Regions from separate parts of the Pararhizobium sp. DWP3-4 genome, predicted to be linked through region 2. Evidence: predicted binding sites of a transcription regulator. Region 2 holds the regulator's gene; the other holds the start of a gene.
What was found. Region 2 encodes HrcA, which represses chaperone genes, less so after heat shock. Its sites were predicted from a motif close to GTTAGCACTCNCNNNNNGNGAGTGCTAAC; they were not measured.

Region 1: a site for HrcA is predicted at 2,759-2,787, ahead of groES (co-chaperone GroES). Genes of this name have one in related genera too.

The regions. Positions count from the first base shown of each region.
Region 1 covers NZ_JAFCXF010000002.1:314,228-318,597, reverse strand. The annotation lists gene groL (chaperonin GroEL) at 694-2,337, opposite strand; gene groES (co-chaperone GroES) at 2,404-2,700, opposite strand; gene chrA (chromate efflux transporter) at 2,870-4,249, shown strand.
Region 2 covers NZ_JAFCXF010000006.1:401,123-405,492, reverse strand. The annotation lists gene ACP7E6_RS18190 (D-arabinono-1,4-lactone oxidase) at 1-262, shown strand, start outside; gene ACP7E6_RS18185 (hypothetical protein) at 327-689, shown strand; gene grpE (nucleotide exchange factor GrpE) at 748-1,362, opposite strand; gene hrcA (heat-inducible transcriptional repressor HrcA) at 1,478-2,536, opposite strand; gene rph (ribonuclease PH) at 2,746-3,465, shown strand; gene ACP7E6_RS18165 (VOC family protein) at 3,469-3,864, shown strand; gene rdgB (RdgB/HAM1 family non-canonical purine NTP pyrophosphatase) at 3,905-4,370, shown strand, end outside.

The DNA.
Region 1 (4,370 bases), on a different contig from region 2:
TGGCGAGGCATGGTTCGCTGTAAAAAAATAGAAAGCTCAATTTTCTAGTCTTGGGCACGTGCGTCGGCAAGACGAAACAAATTGTATGCGAGGAAAATCTAAAGGCTTTGCGATCTGGAATCAAAAGGATGTTGGGCAAACGGTTAATACGGAAAAGTTGAACTATCTTATTGTCAATTCGTCCGAGTTCTTGATCCCTGTGAATCTGTGGTTCACTTGGAGCGCTGTTATAATTGCTTTTTCTAGCGCTTCAATGGTGTTCAAGAAATATTTTGTGATCCGAGATAAATATTCCCGATTGCAGCGATTTGGCCGAAGTACAATCAGAGCATGATCCGCAGAGCTCGGCAATAAGCCTGAGAGCTTTTCATGGAGATCGTCGAGGGGAAACGAAAAAGGGCAGACCTCGCGGCCTGCCCCAATCCGGAAACCCGGAAAGCTGTATGGGCGGCATGATGTAATAAGGCAACCGCCTTATTACATCATGCCGCCCATGCCGCCACTTCAGCGCGCTTGACGCGCTGAAGCACTTTGGATCATGGGCGAAGCTGTATGGTTGTCATTCGTAATAAGGCAAACGCCTTATTACATCATGCCGCCCATGCCGCCACTTCAGCGCGCTTGACGCGCTGAAGCACTTTGGATCATGGGCGAAGCTGTATGGTCGTCATTCGTAATAAGGCAAACGCCTTATTACATCATGCCGCCCATGCCGCCCATGCCACCCATGTCAGGCATGCCGCCGACAGCCGAATCCTTCTTCGGCAGTTCGGCGATCATGGCTTCCGTGGTGATCAGCAGCGAAGCAACCGAAGCTGCGTTCTGCAGGGCCGTGCGAACAACCTTGACCGGATCGACGATACCCATGGCGATCATGTCGCCGAATTCGCCGGTCTGGGCGTTGTAGCCGAAGTTGTCGGTGTTGCTTTCGAGGATCTTGCCAACGATGATCGAGCCTTCGTCGCCTGCGTTTTCAGCAATCTGGCGAACCAGCGACTGAAGTGCCTTGCGGATGATCGAGATACCGGCGGTCTGATCGTCGTTTGCGCCCTTGAGGTCGAGAACGATCGAGGCACGCAGCAGAGCCGTACCACCACCAGGAACGATACCTTCCTGAACGGCAGCGCGCGTTGCGTTCAGCGCGTCGTCGATACGGTCCTTCTTTTCCTTCACTTCGATTTCAGTCGCACCGCCGACGCGGATGACGGCAACGCCGCCAGCGAGCTTGGCAAGGCGTTCCTGCAGCTTTTCGCGGTCGTAATCGGATGTGGTTTCTTCGATCTGGCCCTTGATCTGAGCAACGCGGCCTTCGATTTCGGCCTTCTTGCCAGCGCCATCGACGATGGTGGTGTTTTCCTTGGAGATCGAAACCTTCTTCGCACGGCCGAGCATTTCGAGCGTGACGTTTTCCAGCTTGATGCCGATGTCTTCGGAGATAACCTGGCCACCGGTCAGGATCGCGATGTCTTCGAGCATGGCCTTGCGGCGATCGCCGAAGCCAGGAGCCTTGACGGCGGCGATCTTCAGGCCGCCACGCAGCTTGTTGACCACGAGCGTAGCAAGAGCTTCGCCTTCAACGTCTTCCGAGATGATCAGGAGCGGCTTGCCGGTCTGAACGACGGCTTCGAGAACCGGAAGCATGGCCTGCAGGTTGGAGAGCTTCTTCTCATGGAGAAGGATGTAAGCGTCTTCCAGCTCGGCAACCATTTTTTCAGGGTTGGTGACGAAGTAAGGGCTGAGGTAGCCACGGTCGAACTGCATGCCTTCGACGACTTCGAGTTCGGTTTCGGCGGTCTTGGCTTCTTCAACCGTGATGACGCCTTCATTGCCGACCTTCTGCATCGCTTCAGCGATGTATTGGCCGATTTCCTTTTCGCCGTTGGCGGAGATCGTGCCGACCTGGGCCACTTCTTCCGAAGTGTTGATCTTCTTTGCCTTGGCAACGAGGTCCTTGACGATGGCTGCGACTGCGAGGTCGATGCCGCGCTTCAGGTCCATCGGGTTCATGCCGGCAGCAACGGCCTTGCCGCCTTCGCGAACGATGGCCTGGGCGAGAACGGTTGCAGTCGTGGTACCGTCACCGGCGATGTCGTTGGTCTTCGAAGCAACTTCGCGGACCATCTGGGCGCCCATGTTTTCGAACTTGTCTTCGAGTTCGATTTCCTTGGCGACGGAAACGCCGTCCTTGGTGATGCGCGGTGCGCCGAAGGACTTGTCGATGATGACGTTGCGGCCCTTCGGACCGAGCGTGACCTTCACTGCGTCTGCGAGGATGTCGACGCCGCGCAGCATCTTTTCGCGCGCGGTACGGCCGAACTTAATTTCTTTGGCTGCCATGTTAAAAACTCCCGGGCTGGTGCCCAACTGGTTTTATGGAAAGTGGAAAGGTGGAAACCGGCTGGATCAGCCGATAACGCCCATGATGTCGGCTTCCTTCATGATCAGAAGGTCTTCGCCGTTGAGCTTGACTTCGGTGCCCGACCACTTGCCGAACAGGATGCGGTCGCCAGCCTTGACGTCGAGCGCGATAAGAGCGCCCTTGTCGTCACGGGTGCCGGTACCGACAGCGACGATCTCGCCTTCCTGGGGCTTTTCCTTGGCGGTGTCCGGAATGATGATGCCACCCTTGGTCTTGGCTTCGGCCTCGATACGGCGCACGACGACGCGGTCATGCAGCGGGCGGAAATTGGTGCTTGTCATTGTCTAATCCCTCGATCAAATGACTTCACGGATCGTCTTCGCGATCCGATGGATGGATGTTAGCACTCCTATTGCTTGAGTGCTAGCGGCCTGGAGATAAGGATGGCCGCGAGATGAGTCAAGAACGGCCTGTCGAAAATATTTCATCGATCATGGTTATCTGACAGGCATGCTCTTGCCCCAACAACACGACCTCAATGTGACACCCGGCCATCCCTCCTTCGCGGAGGCTGCAAAAGTCTGGGCAAGGATCGGTGTGTTGGGTTTTGGCGGCCCGGCGGGGCAGATCGCGCTGATGCACAAGGAACTGGTGGAGCAGCGCCGCTGGATATCCGAGAGCCGGTTCCTGCATGCGCTGAATTTCTGCATGCTCTTGCCGGGTCCCGAAGCGCAGCAGCTTGCCACCTATATCGGCTGGCTGTTGCACGGTACGCGCGGTGGCATCGCCGCCGGACTGCTGTTCATCCTGCCCGGCTTTTTCGTCATTCTCGGCCTGTCCTGCGCCTATGCGCTGTTTCAGCAAACGGATTGGCTGACCGGTCTGTTCTTCGGGCTGAAGGCGGCGGTGCTTGCGATCGTCATCGAGGCCGTCATCCGGGTCGGCCGCCGGGCGTTGAAAACCCGGTTTTCCCTCATCGTCGCGGCGCTTGCCTTCGCAGCCCTGTTCTTTTTTGATCTGCCGTTTCCGCTCGTCGTGCTGGCGGCCGGCGTTGCCGGATACGTCGCCACGCGCCTGCAGCCGGCAACGGGCGAAAAAGCCGTGGCAGCGGCGGCAAAACAGGCACTTGCCGACAGGCCTTCGGTCATCGACAGCAGTTTTTTTCCCGACAGCGCTTCAAGCTGGAGCCGTACGTTTCAGGTTCTCGCCACCTGGCTGGTCCTCTGGATCGCGCCCTTCATCATCATTGGCATCGTGCTCGGTTTCGCCACCGTCTACACCGCCATCGGTCTGTTCTTTTCGAAGATGGCGGTGGTGACCTTCGGCGGAGCCTATGCGGTGCTTGCTTATGTCGCGCAGCAGGCGGTAGAGACCTATCATTGGCTCAAACCCGGCGAGATGCTGGATGGCCTGGCACTGGCTGAAACGACACCGGGACCGTTGGTGCTGGTGCTGTCCTTCGTTGGCTTCATGGCGGCCTTTCGCGCACCGCTGGGGCTTGATCCGCTTGTGTCCGGCTTGCTCGGAGCGACGCTCGCGGCGTGGGCGACGTTCATCCCATGCTTCCTCTGGATCTTTCTGGGCGCCCCCTATGTGGAGACCCTGCGTAACAACCGGGCGCTATCGGGCGCGCTTGCGGCGATCTCGGCGGCCGTCACCGGCGTTATCCTTAATCTGGCCGTCTGGTTCGGCCTGCATGTTCTCTTTGCCAGTGTGGATCGCTTTGCGACAGGGCCGATGTCGATGCCGCTTCCCGTCTGGCAGACATTCCAGCTCTCGGCCTTCTGCCTGGCGCTTCTGGCAGCCGTGCTGTTGTTTTTCTTCAAGCGCGGCGTCGTCGTGACGCTGGCCATCTGCGCGGTTGCCGGTTGGCTGATCCGCGGATTTTAGCGGTTCCATCGCTTTGCACGCCGGAAACCTTGGAATTCGGCCGCGATTTTTCCCGATGGAGACTTGTGTTTTTAACGCCTGCCTGCGATGTCAGCCCGACCATTTCTTTTCTGCGGGAAGC
Region 2 (4,370 bases):
GATCAGCCCGTTCTTCGAACAGGATTCGATCACGCTCTCGGTCTCCGGTCAGCCAGGCACGGACTACTGGAACTACCTGAAGGATGTCGACGATATCCTGCGCCAATTCGGCTCCCGCCCGCATTGGGGCAAGCTGCATTTCCTGGGCAGCGAGGATGTGACGGCGCTCTATCCACGCGCCGGGGATTTCCGGGCGCTCAGGAACAAGCTCGATCCGGAGGGCCGGTTCTTGAATGATCATTTGAGGCAGCTATTTGGGTGAGACCAATCCTGCGCTGCGAAAAATTTTAGGAAACGCATGCATTAATATGAGATTGGAGCAGGAAATGAAGTCCATTTTTGTATCGATTGTTTTATCAGCATTTATGCTACTTCCCGCGGCGGCAGCGGGCGATGTTTTTGTTACCGGATGTACGTCGGAGAATACGCCTGTACGGATCAAGCTCCTTGCTTCGGTTAAGGATCAGCCGGCAATTCAGGCAGCTTTTCGAAGCTTCAGCAAAAGCAAGGCGGCGAGTTGGTTCCTTGAGCAGAAAAAACATCCGAAGGGCAAAGACTGGCAATCAGCCCTGGTCTCGCTCCAAGGGCAAAGCGGTGGAAGACTTTCGGAACAAAATCCTCTTCGCGTCGCAAAAACCATTTCTTTTTCGAAAAAAGCATCGACCAAAAGGGTCTATTGCGGCGGTTAGGAAAGCGGCCACCAGCAAGAAGTGATGTACCGCCTCTTCCCAGGCACGGAAGCAACAATCAAGCTTCCGGGTTTTCTTCCGCCGCAACCACCTTCGGGCCGCCCTTGGCGACGCCGACCATGGCGGGGCGCAGGACGCGTTCGCCGATGGTGTAGCCGGCCTGGACCACCTGGACGACGGTGTTGTTCGGAACTTCTGCATTCGGCACTTCGAACATCGCCTGATGGAAGTTCGGGTCGAATTTCTGGCCGACCGGCTCCAGTTTCTGGACGCCATGACGCTCCAGCGCCGACAGCATGGCGCGTTCGGTCATCTCGACGCCTTCGATCAGCGCGTTGAAGCCGACATCGCCGGCCTCGCGCGCTTCCGCGGGGATGGCATCGAGCGCGCGGCGCAGGTTGTCGGACACGGCCAGCATGTCGCGGGCAAAGCCGGCGACGGAATAGGATTTTGCATCCTTGACGTCGCGCGCGGTGCGGCGGCGCAGGTTGTCCATTTCAGCGGCAAGGCGCAGGTAGCGGTCGCGCATGTCGGCAGCTTCAGCCTTGGCAAGCTCCAACGGATCCGGCTCGGAAACGGCGGTATCGACCTGATCATCGGCGGCTTCGGCATAGGCGGCAGCTGCTTCGTCCGCGTTCACTTCAGCACCGTGTTTGTTTATATCGTCGGTCATGACGGTCTCCGGAATGTCAATATGTCTAGGATTTGGTGTCGATATCGAGCTTTGAAGCCGAAAAATCAAGGGTACAATCGAAAGCTGCCGGAAAAACCGGCTTCTTCCCGGCCGATTACCGCGACAAACGCGACATCAGCTGCGCCGTATAGTCCACCATCGGCACAATGCGCGAGTAATTCAGCCGCGTCGGACCGATGACCCCGACAGCGCCGACGATCTTGTCGTCACTGTCCCTGTAGGGCGCCACGATCAGCGACGAGCCGGACAGCGAAAACAGCTTGTTTTCCGACCCGATGAAGATCCGCACCCCCGGCCCGCTTTCGGCCAGATTGAGGATTTCGATCAGGCTGTCCTTCTTTTCCAGATCATCAAACAGCATACGCAGCCGGTCGACATCCTCGGCGCCAGCCAGCCCTTCCAGAAGATTGGCACGGCCACGCACGATCAGCTGCGTCGGCTTGTCATCGGCCTCGCTGCCAGACCAGATGGCAAGGCCGCGCTCGACCAGATCCTGGCTCAGCGTATCGAGTTCGCGCCGGACGGTTTCCTTGACCTTCTCCAGCTGGCCGCGCACTTCCGGCAGCGTCTGTCCGGCGAGATGGGCGTTCAAGAAATTGGCGGCTTCCGTCAGTTGCGAGCTGGTGACGCCGGCCGGCAGCTCGATGATACGGTTTTCCACCTGGTCATGCTCGCCGACGAGGACCGCCAGCGCCTTGGTCGGCGTCAGCCGGACGAATTCGACATGCCGCAGCACCGGATCATTCTTGGCGGTGATGACCAACCCTGCCCCGCGCGACATGCCCGACAGCATCTGGCTGGCATCGTTCAGCAACGTCTCCACAGGCTGGTCGCGGTCGACGCGGCGCACATGCCGGTCGATCGAGGCGCGGTCCTCGGGCGACAGATCGCCCACCTGCATGAAGGCATCGACGAAAAACCGCAGGCCATTCTGTGTCGGCAGGCGCCCGGCGCTGATATGCGGCGAATAGATCAGGCCGAGGTCTTCGAGATCGCTCATGACGTTGCGGACGGAGGCCGGCGACAGCGACATCGGCAGGATGCGCGACAGGCTGCGCGAACCCAGCGGCTCACCGCTTTCCAGATAGCTTTCCACGATGCGACGGAAGATTTCGCCCGACCGCTCGTCGAGCGCCGAAAGCCTTTCCCGCATTGCAGATTTATCCAGGACCATTCGAACGCAAAAACCCATGTTGTTGAAGTCAATTGGAATATAGTGATCCCCGCCCGGATAGCAAAAGGGAAATTGGCTGGAAAACCCGCCGTACGCGCCTTTTGGCCCTCCTCCACTCTTTTAGAGCAAATGATTTCCCTTCCTCCCAAGTTAGGTTAGAAGGCTGACAAACATCACAGGAGTTCATGATGCGGCCTTCCGGCAGAAAAACCGACCAGATGCGCAAGGTTTCCTTCGAGCGCAATGTTTCCAAACATGCAGAAGGATCCTGCCTGGTGAAGTTCGGCGATACGCATGTGCTGGTCACGGCGAGCCTGGAAGAAAAGACGCCACCGTGGCTGCGCAACAGTGGCAAGGGCTGGGTTACCGCCGAATACGGCATGCTGCCGCGCGCCACCGGCGAGCGCATGAAGCGCGAGGCAGCCTCTGGCAAGCAGAGCGGCCGCACCCAGGAAATCCAGCGACTGATCGGCCGTTCGCTGCGCGCGGTGGTCGACTTGAAGGAGCTCGGCGAGCGCCAGATCTCGATCGACTGCGACGTCATACAGGCCGATGGCGGCACCAGAACCGCCTCCATTACCGGCGCCTGGATTGCGCTGCGCGATTGCCTTGCCTGGATGGAAGCCCGCAACATGATCAAGGTGGAAAAGGTCCTGAAGGACCATATCGCTGCGATCTCCTGTGGTATCTTCGCCAATCAGCCGGTGATCGATCTCGATTATCTGGAAGACTCGGCCGCTGAAACCGATGCCAACTTCGTCATGACCGGCTCCGGCGGCATCGTCGAGATCCAGGGCACGGCCGAAGGCAAGCCATTTTCCGAAGAGGAATTCGGCACGCTGCTCGGCCTCGCCAAGAACGGTATCGCCGAACTGGTGGGCATGCAGAAGCAGGCCATCGGGGGCTGAGCCATGGCCGCACCGTTCGAAGGCATTCTGGAGACGGCGCTCTATGTCGATGATCTCGATGCGGCAGAGGCGTTTTACGGCTCCGTTCTCGGCCTCGAGAAAATCAGCCGCGCCAGCAACCGGCATGTTTTCTTTCGCTGCGGTCCCGGTGTTCTCCTGATCTTCAATCCGGTGGAAACGCTGACACCGCCGCTGCCGCATGGCACGCAAGGTCCCGGGCATATGTGTTTTCGGGTAGCAGCCGGTGATCTCGATGCCTGGAAGAAGAAGCTGTCGGAAGCCGGGATTGCGATTGAATCCGAAGTGATTTGGCCGTCGGGCGCACGTTCATTTTATTTCCGCGATCCGGCTGGAAACAGCCTGGAATGCGCCGAAGCCCGTCTTTGGAATATCGACTGACACGAATGGGCGGAATGCCCGCCGGATGAGAAAGACGCAGATGCGCAAGCTTGAAGACAAGACCCTGATCGTTGCCAGCCACAATGCCGGCAAGATCCGCGAAATCCGCGACCTGATCGGCCCGATGGGCTTTGAAGCCAAATCGGCGGCCGATCTCAACTTCGTCGAACCGGATGAAACCGGCACGACCTTCGAGGAAAATGCCACGATCAAGGCACTGGCCTCGGCGAAAGCCTCCGGTCTGCCGGCGCTTTCGGACGATTCCGGCCTTGTGGTCGATGCGCTGAACGGCGACCCGGGCGTCTACACCGCCAATTGGGCGGAGACTTCCGACGGGACGCGCGATTTCACTATCGCGATGCAAAAAGTCGAGACCGCCCTCCAGGAAGCCGGAGCCACCGCCTTCGACCGGCGCACCGGCCGTTTCGTCTCGGTGCTGTGCCTCGCCTGGCCGGATGGACATGTCGAACTGTTCCGTGGCGAAGTGGAAGGCCATATCGTCTGGC